Regions from separate parts of the Klebsiella sp. WP3-W18-ESBL-02 genome, predicted to be linked through region 2. Evidence: predicted binding sites of a transcription regulator. Region 2 holds the regulator's gene; each other region holds the start of a gene.

Region 1 (4,644 bases), 510 kb from region 2:
CAACCCACCCAGGTATCGAGTTTGTTGACTTTATCATCCACGCCGCCGTTGCTTGACGTTGCCGGAACGCGCGTATATTCGTAGCGGTAACGCGCAGCGACATAGAAACCGCTGTCGAAGCTGTACTGCGCATGCAGATAAGGTTTGTAGATAGAGAAGCTATCTTTACTTTCGATGTTAAAGCCCGGGTTCAGGGCAAAATTATTGGTCACTTTCCAGCGCCAGTTAATGGACTCTTCGTGACCATTACCCACGATTTCGTTGAACGGGCGGTCCTGTTTATCAGTATCACCACCGGTCTTCCACTTCGCTTCAACACCAAAACCAAGACCGTTATCAAAACGATGAGATACCGCAACGCGGTCGGCGTTGGAACCGCTGTCAATATATTCATGACGCAGGTCAACGGTGACCGCCGATGCGGCGAAAGACATACCGGATAATACAGCCAGGGCCAGAGTTTTCTTAAGCATTTGCCATCCCTCAATTGAAATTATGTTTCTTTTTTATGGAATTGGATTTTATTTTTTCCAAATATCTATTTTAGTGATCAAGATCGTAATTATTTGTTTCAGAAAAACTGGCACAAAGAGGACGTGATAAAGCTCAATAAAAAACCTACATAACCCTTAAAAAATAAAACTTAGATCACAAAGATTTATTTAAACTGAATTAAATTTTCAATATTTTACTTAAATAACAGATAGTTATCACAAAACTAATAACGTGAGTTATTTTTAGCAGGCGAAATATTCAATTTTCTACTTATATCCATGCTAAGGATGAACTGATTCACAATGCTTACATCTGAAACAAATATGAATAAAACGCCAAAGAAGAGAACTAGACAAAAACACGTTTATTGTCTGGCAGTTCGGCGGGAATAAACAAAAAAGACCTCAAATGAGGTCTTTCTGAAAAGAAAAAATATGAGGGAAACTAAAGATAACTTACTGAATATCGCGCTCAACGGCGAGCGCCACACCCTGACCGCCACCGATACACAGCGTCGCCAGCCCTTTACGGGCATCACGCTTAATCATCTCATGCACCAGAGAAACAAGAATACGGCAGCCAGATGCACCGATAGGATGCCCGAGCGCAATTGCCCCACCGTTCACATTGACCTTCTGCGCGTTCCATTCCAGCATTTTACCCACCGAAATCGCCTGGGCGGCAAACGCCTCGTTAGCCTCAATCAGGTCGACATCATTCAACTGCCACCCGACGCGCTCCAGACAACGGCGCGTGGCATACACCGGAGCAATCCCCATCAGCGCCGGATCGACGCCCACGCTGGCAAAGGCGCGGATGCGCGCCAGAATCGGCAGCCCCAGTTCAAGCGCTTTGCTTTCGCTCATCATCAGCACTGCCGCCGCGCCGTCATTAATGGATGACGCGTTCCCCGCTGTAACCGAACCGGCGTGGTCGAAGGAAGGGCTTAAACGCGCCAACGCTTCGGCGCTGGCATCCGTTTGCGGCTGTTCATCGGTATCGACAACCTGCCTGCCGCCGTCCGGCAGCGGGTTAATCACCGGCACAATTTCATCACGAAAGCGGCCTGAATCAATGGCCTTACGCGCTTTGTGCTGCGAGCTAAGCGCCCATGCATCCTGCTGCTCGCGGCTAATACCGTATTCACGCGCCAGATTTTCCGCCGTGACCCCCATGTGGTAGTCGTTAAAAGCGTCCCACAGGCCGTCGTGAACCAGGCTATCAATCAGTTGACTGTTGCCAAGCTGCGCGCCGGTGCGGCTGTCGGTCAGCACGTGCGGCGCGCGGCTCATGTTCTCCTGTCCGCCGGCAATCACCACATCTGCTTCACCGCACTGAATCGCCTGGGTCGCCAGATGCAGCGCCTTCAGCCCAGAACCGCAGACGTCGTTGATGGTAATGGCCGAGACGGTATTCGGCAGACCGCCTTTTATCGCAGACTGTCGCGCCGGATTTTGCCCGGTTCCTGCGGTCAAAACCTGACCAATAATCACCTCATCGATCGACGCGGCGGAAATACCGCTGCGTTCCACCAACGCGTTGATCACCAGGCTACCCAGTTCGACGGCAGAATGGCGAGCAAGCGCCCCCTGAAAACAGCCGATGGGCGTACGGACTGCACCTACGATAACGACATCTTTCATCTTGACCTCAGCGCAAAATAACCTGCGTATAGTAGATGATTGTTATCAAATATTTTCGCAATTGTTTAAAAAAAGTGAGTTTTATCACAAAGGAAATTCATCTCATCCGCGTTACGCCGACGCCTGCTGTAGATACTGCCGCAGCCAGCTTCCGGCAGCGCCCAGCGGGGCTTCTTTATGCCACAGCAGATCGATAGAAACCGCCATCGGCCAGCCCGCAATATCCAGCATCTTCAGCTCCGCCGATCGAGAAAACTCCTCTACCAGCGCGCAGGGCAGCGCACACCAGCCTAACCCCTGCGCCGCCATGCTCAGCAGCATCAGGTAGTTTGGTGCCGACCACACCGGGCCGCGCGCGGGCGTGGCGCGATTTTCCAGATAAGTATTCAGCCGGAGCTCGCGCCAGGTTCGCAGCTGCTCCCATTCCACTTTCGACTGCGCGGCCAGCGGGTGCCCCGGCGCAACGTAAATCGCCATATGCGTGCGCATCGGCAGGCGAGTATGGCCAATGTCGGTGGGATAGTCGTCGCGCGCCTCAATCAGCCCCACCTGCGCGCGGCCTTTTTGCAACAGATCGACCACATCGTCGTCTTCACCCACCAGGCACTCAAACTCCGTATGCGGAAACCGCAGGTCGAACTGCGCCAGAAGATCTTCCAGCACGTCAGGATGCAGCGTATCGGAGAGCACAAACGCCAGCCGTGCCTCGGTTTCACCACTCAGCGACACGGCCAACTCATCGAGCCGTTCGCTGGCAGCCAGAATGGCCTGAACATAGCTTAATACCCGCTGGCCTTCCACCGTCAGTACCGGCTGACGCGCGGAGCGATCGAAAAGCGTGACGCCAAGATCCACCTCCAGGTGGGCGATGGCCGTACTGACCGTCGATTGGCTCTTGCGCAGTCGACGGGCAGCGGCCGAAAACGAGCCGCAGGAAACGGTTTCAACAAACGCGGTCAGTGCTTCGGGGGAATAGCGCATGAAGTATCTACTTTATCGATGGATTCTATCTTTTACTTATCACATTTCTCCATAAAATGCGCACAACCGTATTCCATAAAACAAAGGTCATCACATGCAGCAAGATTTATTACATCGCAGAAAACTCCCGGAGCGTATTTTTCATGCCGTTTGCTTTGAAGGCATCGCCACCGCGATCCTTGCGCCCACCGCCGCATGGCTGATGCAGCGTTCGGTGCTGGAAATGGGCGGGCTGACGATTATTCTCGCCACCACCGCCATGGTGTGGAACATCATTTATAACGCCGTCTTCGATCGCCTGTGGCCCGTCACCCGCGTGAAGCGCACGGCAAAAGTCCGAGCCCTGCACGCTTTAGGCTTCGAGTGTGGGTTTATTGTTATCGGCGTCAGCATTGTCTCGTTCGTGCTCGGCGTCACGCTGCTCCAGGCGCTGACGCTGGAGATCGGTTTCTTCCTGTTCTTCCTGCCCTACACCATGCTCTACAACTGGGCGTACGACACCCTGCGCGATCGCATCATGAAGCGTCGCCAGCAGAATCTCTACGCACAAAATTAATCCTCTTTTCAGGCCGATAGCCGTCGGCCTGGAAATGTTCAGCCACACGAAAAGCTAATTATGGTAAATTATCCGCCATTTTTTTGGTTTTATGGTTGATACATTCGAATAATGTCTAAAATCTGGTCTAAAGAAGAGACTCTATGGAGCTTTGCCTTATATGGCACTGCCGTCGGGGCGGGAACCCTTTTCCTGCCCATCCAGCTGGGCGCCGCCGGCGCGGTTGTGCTGTTCATCACCGCGCTGGTTGCCTGGCCATTAACGTACTGGCCGCATCGCGCTTTATGCCAGTTCATCCTCTCCGCTAACACGCCGGCTAGCGTGGGTATCACCGGTGCCGTCACCCATTACTATGGGAAAAAGATCGGCAGCCTGATCACCGCGCTCTACTTTATTGCGTTCTTCGTGGTGGTGTTGATCTATGCGGTTGCCATTACCAACTCACTAGCGGAACAGCTCTCCCGCTATCGGCCGGTTGATTTGCCGCTGCGCGCGCTCATCAGCCTGGGCGTGGTCGTGCTGCTGAACCTGATTTTCCTGACCGGTCGCCAGACCACCATCAAGGTGATGGGAATGCTGGTATTCCCGCTGATCGCCTACTTCCTGTTCCTGTCCGTATACCTGACCGGCAGCTGGCAGCCTTCGCTGCTGACGACGCAGATGGAGGTCAACACCCATACGTTACACCAGGTGTGGCTTTCCATTCCCGTGATGGTTTTCGCTTTTAGCCATACGCCGATTATTTCGACCTTCGCCATCGACAGGCGAGAGAAATACGGCGAGCAGGCCATGGGTAAATGCAAAAAAATCATGAAGGTGGCGTATCTGATTATCTGCCTGAGCGTGCTGTTCTTCGTCTTCAGCTGCCTGTTGTCGATTCCGCCGTCATACATTAATACAGCGAAAGAGGAAGGCGTGACCATCCTTTCTGCGCTGTCGATGATGCCCAACTCGCCTGGCTGGCTGTCG
Region 2 (4,644 bases):
CGGCGCTTCCATAATGTTCACCTCGCCGCTGCTTCCCGCCTCATCGTATTCCAGACGCTGCTGACAGCGCTGGAGCGCGATTTCACACGACTCCAGATAGCGTTGGGCCAGATCCGGCGTCAGCATGTTGTGCTCGCGTGCCAGGGTCGTCATGGCGTTGATGTGCTCGACGATAAACTGGCTGTGGGTGACCCACAGCTTCATGTCTTCGAGATAGCGAGAGTTAAATCCCGGTTCCTGCATGGCCTGGTTGAGGGTGTTGTACAGCGTATTGTGCGCCTGGTTGACGCGCATGCGCTGATAGGCAAGCTTAGGCGCCTGCGGGTCGGGGCTGAGGATCAGACGAATGGCCTCCTGGTCAGCCTCCAGCGCCGCCTGAGCGTTCTGACGCAGCTGGCCGCTCTGCCACTGCGGCCACAGCCAGATCATCCCACCAAAGGCAATCAGGCAGCCGATCAGGGTGTCGATAAAGCGGGCGATAATAAACTCTTCGCCGTTGAGCGTCAGAAGCTGCAAGGTATACACCGCCGTAATCGTGAAGCCCACGGTGGCCCAGCCGTAGCTGCGGCGAATAATCAAGTAGCTTACCAGCGTCACGATCAGCATCCCAGCCAGCGCCCACCCTTGTGGCGTGTGGAAGTGTAGGGCGATAGCGGCGATGACCAGCCCGGCCAGAGTCCCTGCCGCACGATGGAAAATCCTTACGCGCGTAGCGCCGTAGCCGTTTTGCGTGACCAGCAGGACCGTCATCAGGATCCAGTAGGGTTTCGGCAGATGCAGCGCCATCCCCATCAGGCTGGCAATGCTTAACATGACGCTGAGGCGTGCGGCGTTGCGCAGCGCGGGCGACTTCAGCGACAGATAGCTTTTTAACGCCGGGATGAGCGGCAGGCGGCGCTCTTTGTCGGCCATCAGATTACGTGGGTAAAGTGGGCGCTGGCTACGCAGTACGCGGGCAATACGGCTGAAGTGCCAGGCGCAAAACTGGCCGACCGGGTTATCCGGATGCTGGCGGGCAATTTTATCCAGCGCGCCAATCTGTTTGTCCATCGTGAAGCGCGTGGGGTAGCGATGATAGAGAAGATCGTCCGCCAGCACGCGCAGGCGCGCGGAAACGGTCTGCGCGTTCCAGCGGATCACCGCTTCGGCGTGGCTTTGTTCAACCAGCTTCTGGACCTCTTCCGGCTGGTGCAGGCTAACGGAGATATGTTCCTGCAAATCCAGCCCCATCTGGAAAGCACGCAGCAGCCGCTTGTAGTCGTTATGTTGGTTAGCAGCCAGCATATGCAGCTGCTGGTAGCACTGGGAAATGAGATCCACCACCTTTTGCTGGCGAGTGAGCAGTGGCGGGAGTGCGCTGCTGGGGTCGGTATGCTGCGTCAGCAGACTATATTTTGCTTCGCAATAGTCGGCCAACTGACGGTAGAGCAGGCTTAACGATTCACGCAGCGGCTGTTCGCGCCATATCCAGAACCACCACCAGTTGAATAATCCGTACCACAGGGTGCCCAGCGCGTAGATGAGCAGCGGCTGCCAGATGGGCATATTGCCGGCCAGGCTGAGCGTAAAAATGGCGGCGATCAGCGAGGCGGGCAGTAGCCGCCCGTGCAGCGCGCTGATCTCCGCCGTTACGCCCAGCAGCAGCGCTAGCCCGCTCAGGATCAGCGGCAGGGGAACGTCGCGCGCCAGCAGCAGCTGCACGGCAAGGCTGCACCCGGCAAACAGGCTGCCGCCGATAATCAGGCGTTTGAAAAAGCGCTTATGTGGGGTGTCGAGACCGGCGATGTTGCAGCAGGCGGGCACCAGCGAGAACAGCAGGCCCTGCTGAAGATGGCCGAAAAGCAGGCCAATAGCCACGGGCAAACACAGCACCAGCGTTTGCCGTAGTGCATAGTTGATTTCTGGGTGGTAAATCAGCCTGCGCCACATAGGGGAAAACAAAAGCGGCGTATTGCCTGGCAATACGCCGTTTAGGCTGGATTAGCGGGTACCGTAAACGACAATGGTTTTGCCGTGTGCGGAGATCAGGTTTTGATCTTCCAGCATCTTCAGGATACGGCCCACGGTTTCACGGGAGCAGCCCACGATCTGACCGATTTCCTGACGGGTAATTTTGATCTGCATGCCGTCCGGGTGGGTCATCGCATCCGGCTGTTTGGCCAGGTTCAGCAGAGTCTGCGCGATACGACCCGTCACATCGAGGAACGCCAGGTTGCCGACTTTCTCAGAGGTAACCTGCAGACGACGCGCCATTTGCGAAGAGAGACGCATCAGAATGTCCGGGTTAACCTGGATCAGCTGACGGAATTTTTTATAAGAGATTTCAGCCACTTCACAAGCGGTTTTTGCCCGTACCCACGCGCTGCGTTCCTGGCCTTCTTCAAACAGGCCTAACTCGCCGATAAAATCGCCCTGGTTGAGGTAAGAGAGGATCATCTCTTTGCCTTCTTCGTCCTTGATGAGAACTGCCACTGAGCCTTTTACGATGTAATACAGCGTCTCTGCTTTTTCACCCTGGTGAATCAGCGTGCTCTTCGAGGGGTACTTATGAATATGGCAATGAGACAAGAACCATTCGAGAGTCGGGTCTGTTTGCGGTTTGCCAAGCACCATGCGCGGTTATCCTCTGTTATAAGCTCTTCCCGGCGGCAAAAACCTGACGGCCACCGGTTGCAATAGTATCCTTCCCGTTACCTGGGAAGTCGGCTGTCGAGTTACGCCGCAGCCTGTAATGTGATGTCCTCTGCATACATGCAGTACGTTTATGTATTACCGTAGCATCCTGACTGTTTTAGCATAGCTTTCGCCGTGTGTCTCCTGGTGTCTCGCTTCAGCATGACGGCGATCGCCTTCCATTGCGAGAATTGTTATGTGCGCGTAATCTGAGAAGAATATTGCAACCTCGGAGTTAAAAATTATGCAAGCGCGTGTGAAATGGGTTGAAGGGTTAACCTTCCTTGGCGAGTCCGCTTCCGGCCACCAGATTCTGATGGACGGCAACTCTGGCGATAAAGCGCCAAGCCCGATGGAAGTCGTGCTGATGGCCGCTGGTGGCTGTAGTGCTATCGACGTGGTGTCTATTCTGCAAAAGGGCCGTAATGACGTCACCGATTGTGAAGTGAAGCTGACGTCCGAGCGCCGTGAAGAAGCGCCGCGACTGTTTACCCATATTAATCTGCACTTCATTGTCACCGGTAAAGCGCTGAAGGATGCGGCGGTATCTCGTGCGGTCGATCTGTCGGCGGAGAAATACTGTTCGGTTGCGTTGATGCTCGAAAAAGCGGTGAATATCACCCACTCTTACGAAGTGATTGAGGGGTAAACCCTTAACAAGGGCGTATGCCGTGCGACTGTCGGGTGGCGGCTACGCCTTACCCGACCTACTCGTTTCGCAATATCCTGTAGGCCTGATAAGCGAAGCACCATCAGGCTTAAGGTTTAGTTGCGGCCTTCCATTAAACGCTGCACCAGCGGCGTCATAATCAATTCCATTGCCAGCCCCATCTTCCCGCCGGGAACGACCAGCGTATTCATATGCGAAATAAACGATCCCTGAAGCATGGCCAGCAGCCACGGATAGTCGATGTTTTTAAGATTACGGAAGTGAATCACCACAAAGCTCTCGTCCAGCGATGGAATACTTTTCGCGGCGAAGGGGTTAGACGTGTCGACCGTGGGCACGCGCTGGAAGTTGATGTGTGTGCGTGAAAACTGCGGGGTGATGTAGTTGATGTAGTCTTCCATTGAGCGCACCACCGAGTCCATGACCGCTTCGCGCGAGTGGCCGCGTTCGCTGGTGTCGCGAATCATCTTCTGGATCCACTCAAGGTTTACGATCGGCACCACGCCGACCAGCAGATCCACGTGGCGGGCCACGTCGTGCTGCGGCGTCACCACGCCGCCGTGGAGCCCTTCGTAGAATAGCACGTCGGTAGGCTCCGGCAGGGGCTGCCAGGGTGTGAACGTGCCGGGCACCTGGTTCCACGGTACCGCTTCGTCGTAGGTGTGCAGGTATTTGCGCGACTTCCCTTTACCGGTCAGGCCGTAATCGCGAAAAGTCTGTTCCAGCAGACCAAAGTCATTGGCATCCGGACCGAAGTAGCTGATATGGCGGCCCAGATCGCGGGCCTTGCGGATCGCCATGTCCATTTCCGGGCGTGTATAGCGGTGGAAGCTGTCACCTTCGACCTCGGCGGATCGCAGGTTAAGCTGGGCGAAGATTTTACGGAATGCGAGGCTGGTGGTGGTCGTACCCGCTCCGCTGGAGCCGGTAACGGCAATAACCGGGTGTTTGGCAGACATGCGAATAACTCCCTGAATACGTGACAGCAAGCAGCGTGCTTCCTGTCACTAGTATAGTTAACCGCGGAATTGGTTACGGGGCATGATATTGACGGTCTCGTGAAGTTCTGACCAGACCAGCACCGCTTCGCCTGTTTGTAGCTGCTGTTTGACGTCGGCGACCTTTTGCGCAAGTGAACGCTCATATTCACCATAATCAGTGCCTTCGCGCAAGACAAAGCTTTCAATCAGGTTATCCAGCGTTTGCGGGTCGAGGTCCTGCCATGGAATGATCATCCTTTCGTCCCCAGCCAGCGCATCAGCCAGGTGGGGATGCGTTTCTCCAGCCACATTTCCGGGTGG
Region 3 (4,644 bases), 850 kb from region 2:
TTTCCATATCGATCCGGTGCTGAGCCAGTCGATCGGCGGGCCGGAAAGTTTCTATATGTACCAGGTCGGCGTCATGGGCTCGGCTGACTGGTGGGTGACTGACCACCTGCTGACCAGCGGTAGCCTGTTCGCTAACCTCGCCAATAACTACGGCAAGTTTAATTACACCAACCCGCCGAAGGATTCGGCGCTGCCGCGCGTGCGTACGCACATCCGCGAATACGTGGAAAACGATGTCTACGTGAATAACCTGCAGGCCAACTACTTCCAGTATCTGGGCAATGATTTCTACGGCCAGGTCTACGGCGGCTATCTGGAAACCATGTACGGCGGCGCGGGGGCGGAAGTGCTCTATCGTCCGGTGGACAGCAACTGGGCCTTTGGCCTGAACGCCAACTACGTGAAGCAGCGTGACTGGCGCAGCGCGCAGGACATGATGAAGTTTACCGACTACAGCGTGAAGACCGGGCACCTGACCGCCTACTGGACGCCGTCGTTTGCTCAGGATGTGCTGGTGAAAGCCAGCGTCGGGCAGTATCTGGCGGGAGATAAAGGCGGCACGCTGGATATCTCGAAACACTTCGACAGCGGCATTGTGGTTGGCGCATACGCCACCATTACCAACGTCTCTGCGGATGAGTATGGCGAAGGGCAGTTCACCAAAGGGGTCTATGTGAATATCCCGATGGATCTCTTCACCTCCGGCCCAACCCGCAGCCGCGCGGTTGTTGGCTGGACGCCGCTGACGCGCGACGGTGGTCAGATGCTGGGACGTCAGTTCGAGCTGTACAACATGACCGGCGATAAGAGCCAGAACTTCCGCTGACGACTGCCTCGTGGGTTCAATGCGCGACGCTGTCGACGAGCACGGCGTCGCGTGGAAACGACTTGTCCACCATAATGCTGATAATCTCTTTGTCGGTATGCGTCATCGGGTGAACCACCAGCCGGCACAAATTATTGATGGTTTGCTCTACGTCGCGGCATACAATGCCGTCGTTAGCGCTGGCGCAGCTGTTCTGCATTGCCATCAGCACCGCTTTGAAGGCGCTGGAAACCACCGAAGACACTTTCATCGCACAGCTATTAGACGCGCCGTCGCAAATCATGCCGGTAATGTCGCTAACCATGTTGGTAATCGCGGCGTTGATGACATCGGGATCGCGGGTGAACAGCCAGGCCATGCCTGCCGCCGAGCCCATGGCCGCCGTCGAGGCGGCGCAAAGCGCGGACAGACGGGTATAGCGCGAGTGGATGGAGATGGCCGTCAGGTGCGATAGGGCCAGCGCGCGCGCCAGAGTGTCTTCATCGGCATTGAGATGGTTTGCGACGGTCACGACTGGCATCGTCGCGGTTATCCCCTGGTTGCCGGAGCCGAAGTTAGACATCGCAATGACCGGTGCGCCGCCCATGCGGGCATCGGAGGCGGCAACGGTATCAATGATCACTTTGCTCATCAGATCGTTGCTCATCAGCCCTTTATTTACCGCATCGGCGAACGCGCCGTTAATATTCAGACCGTATTTTTTGCGTTTACCTTCCTGCGACAGCGCCGAGTTCAGGCGGCCTGCTTCGAGGATAAACGCGATCTCTTCCGCGGGTGCTGCGGTAATAAAATCGAACGCGTCCCGCAGGCTGAAGGTTGGCAGCGCGTGATGGTTCGCGGCCTTCTCGTCAGGCTGTTCCAGCGTCAGCGGTTCATCGTTCAGATAGAGCGCCACCACGTTCGTGTGGGTGCCTTTGACCACCACGCGGCAGGACTGCCCGGCGGCGAACAGCGTCAGGTCGAGGTGAATAAAATCGGACGTGTCCTCCACGTTAATCGTGACGTTGCCTGTGTTGATTAACGCGTTGGCTAATTCAACGTGGTGCTCGGTAATCCCTTCCAGCGCACGTAAGCCTTTATCAGCATGACCGCCAAAGGCGCCAATGGCGGCGGCCAGGCTTACGCCCGAAACGGTCGTGCCAGGAATGGTGACGCCCATGGCGTTTTTATACAGATTGGCGGAAATAAATCCGCTGATGCGCTCGCAGGGGCCGGGCAGATAGCGGGCGGCATAGGCTGCGGTAAATGCGATAGCCACCGGTTCGGTGCAGCCTAATGCAGGCGTAACTTCTTGCTTGAGCCACTGGATAAAAAGGGAAGGAGAGACGTAACGCATGCGGTGATGCCCCCAAATAAACCTGTTATTTATAAGGTTAATTTAGGTGCTTTTATGAGGAAAAACTTACTCTATTTTTCCTTGTCAGAGGCAATATAAAGAAAATTATTCTCTTTAAGCCGTTTATCACGCAAAAATGCACCAAGGTACCGCCTCAGATACCCGATCCGGGCTTGAATAACCGGATACGACGGGCCGCATGGCGGTGAAAAGTTGACCAGAAAAACTAGATCTGGATCACACTTTTGCGCTATACAAAGATCTCGGCCCAGCGAAAGAGGTGCTTGCTATGACGTCACTGACTCGCCCACGCGTAGAGTTTATCTCCACAATTTTGCAGACCGTCCTGAACCTGGGCTTGCTCAGCCTGGGTCTGATCCTGATTGTTTTTCTTGGTAAAGAGACGGTACATCTGGCCGATGTACTGTTTGCGCCGGAGCGCACCAGCAAGTACGAACTGGTGGAGGGGCTGGTGGTCTACTTCCTCTATTTCGAATTTATCGCGCTGATTGTGAAGTACTTTCAGTCAGGCTTCCATTTTCCCCTGCGCTATTTTGTCTATATTGGCATCACCGCGATTGTGCGGTTGATTATCGTCGACCATAAGTCTCCGCTGGATGTGCTGATTTATTCTGCCGCCATTCTGCTGCTGGTGATTACGCTGTGGTTGTGTAACTCGAAGCGCCTCAAACGCGAGTAGGCCTGATAAGCGCAGCGCCATCGGGCAATATCGCGCAGGTTGCCGGATGGGGGCGTTGAAGTATCCGACCAGCTTCCGATAGACAGGTAAAAAAAGAGGCGCTCCGAAGAGCGCCAAACAGTCACAAGTTAGGGTTCGTACAAGTTGAGGATGATAACAGTGGCATTAACGATGAAACTTAGCCCTTCACGCCGCCGGCCGTGAGGCCGTTTACCAGCCAACGCTGCGCGAGCAGGAAGACGACGGTAATAGGGATGGCGGAAAGGACAGCCGCTGCGGCAAAGTCGCCCCACAGATAGTTTTGTGGGTTGAGGTATTGCTGCATACCCACGGCCAGGGTGTAGCTGTTCACATCACGCAGCAAGAGCGATGCAACCGGTACTTCGGTAATGGCGGCGATAAACGACAGGATAAACACCACCGCCAGAATAGGTACGGAGAGCGGCAGCAGTACCAGGCGGAAAGCCTGCCACGGCGTCGCGCCGTCCAGTGAGGCCGCTTCTTCCAGCGAACTGTCGATCGTTTCGAAATAGCCTTTAATCGTCCACACGTGCAGCGCAATACCGCCGAGGTAGGCGAAGATCACGCCACCGTGGGTGTTCAGACCGATAAACGGAATGTACTGACCCAGACGGTCAAACAACGCGTACAGGGCAACCAGCGACAGCACCGCCGGGAACATCTGGAAAATCAGCATGCCTTTCAGCAGCGTCGCTTTGCCCGGGAAGCGCATACGGGCAAAGGCGTAGGCGCAGGTCGTGGACAGCGTCACGATACCGATGGCGGTGATGCCGGCGATTTTCACCGAGTTCCACAGCCACAGCAGCACCGGGAACGGTGGCGGCGTGACGCGACCGTCGGCGTGCTCAACGCTGAAGCCCAGCGCCAGCTTCCAGTGCTCCCAGGAGATTTTTTCCGGGATCAGGCTGCCGGTGGCGAAGTTCCCTTCGCGCAGCGAGATAGCAATAACCATCAGCAGCGGGAACATAATCGCCGCGATGAAAATCAGCAGCAGCAGGTGCGTGGTAAAGAGACGCAGTTTCTGAGATTTGGGTTGTACCATAGCCATGTTCGTTGTCTCCCTTAATCAAACTTCATGCGCGTGGCTTTCAGGTTCACGATAGCCAGTGCCCCTACCAGCAAGAAGATCAGCGTGGCAATCGCCGCCGCCAGGCCGAAGTCCTGACCGCCGCCGCCTTCGAAGGCGATACGGTAGGTGTAGCTCACGAGCAGGTCGGTATAGCCGGCCGGTGTGGTGGTGCCGAGTCTATCCGGACCGCCGTTGGTCAACAGCTGAATCAGCACGAAGTTGTTAAAGTTAAAGGCGAAGCTGGCAATCATCAGCGGCGTCAGCGGCTTAATCAGCATCGGGAACGTAATTTTAAAGAAGTTCTGGAACGGACCGGCGCCATCCATTGCCGAGGCTTCGTACAGGTCGTCCGGAATCGCTTTCAGCAGGCCCATGCACAGAATCATCATGTACGGGTAACCCAGCCAGGTGTTAACGATAACAATCATCGAGCGGGCGGTGGTCGGATCGCTGAACCAGGCCGGTTTGATACCGAACAGCGCGCTCAGCATCATGTTGATTTCACCAAAGCTCTGGTTGAACAGCCCTTTGAAAATCAGAATCGAGATAAAGGACGGCACGGCGTACGGCAGAATCAGCAGCACACGGTAAATGGCTTTGCCCTTCAGCGCTTCCCATTGCACCAGACAGGCCAGCACCATGCCAACGGCCACGGTCAGAATAACGGTCAGCACCGAGAAGACGATGGTCCA

What was found. The regulator CRP, encoded in region 2, controls carbon source genes, mostly activating them, when cyclic AMP is high. The targets are predictions, from matches to a motif close to ATGTGANNNNNNTCACAT.
Region 1: H7R56_RS04765 (acetyl-CoA C-acetyltransferase) is a predicted target of CRP. The motif match lies at 2,211-2,228, and genes of this name have one in related genera.
Region 3: psiE (phosphate-starvation-inducible protein PsiE) is a predicted target of CRP. The motif match lies at 2,388-2,405, and genes of this name have one in related genera.

What each region holds. Positions count from the first base shown of each region.
Region 1 covers NZ_AP021972.1:974,912-979,555, reverse strand. The annotation lists gene H7R56_RS04770 (oligogalacturonate-specific porin KdgM family protein) at 1-473, opposite strand, end outside; gene H7R56_RS04765 (acetyl-CoA C-acetyltransferase) at 951-2,138, opposite strand; gene H7R56_RS04760 (LysR family transcriptional regulator) at 2,250-3,119, opposite strand; gene H7R56_RS04755 (multidrug/biocide efflux PACE transporter) at 3,214-3,675, shown strand; gene H7R56_RS04750 (amino acid permease) at 3,787-4,644, shown strand, end outside.
Region 2 covers NZ_AP021972.1:468,770-473,413, forward strand. The annotation lists gene H7R56_RS02210 (YccS/YhfK family putative transporter) at 1-1,929, opposite strand, end outside; gene crp (cAMP-activated global transcriptional regulator CRP) at 1,981-2,613, opposite strand; gene H7R56_RS02220 (OsmC family protein) at 2,918-3,322, shown strand; gene H7R56_RS02225 (phosphoribulokinase) at 3,439-4,302, opposite strand; gene H7R56_RS02230 (YheU family protein) at 4,360-4,578, opposite strand; gene H7R56_RS02235 (hydrolase) at 4,575-4,644, opposite strand, start outside.
Region 3 covers NZ_AP021972.1:4,775,505-4,780,148, reverse strand. The annotation lists gene H7R56_RS22935 (YjbH domain-containing protein) at 1-826, shown strand, start outside; gene H7R56_RS22930 (L-cysteine desulfidase family protein) at 843-2,162, opposite strand; gene psiE (phosphate-starvation-inducible protein PsiE) at 2,452-2,862, shown strand; gene malG (maltose ABC transporter permease MalG) at 3,041-3,931, opposite strand; gene malF (maltose ABC transporter permease MalF) at 3,946-4,644, opposite strand, start outside.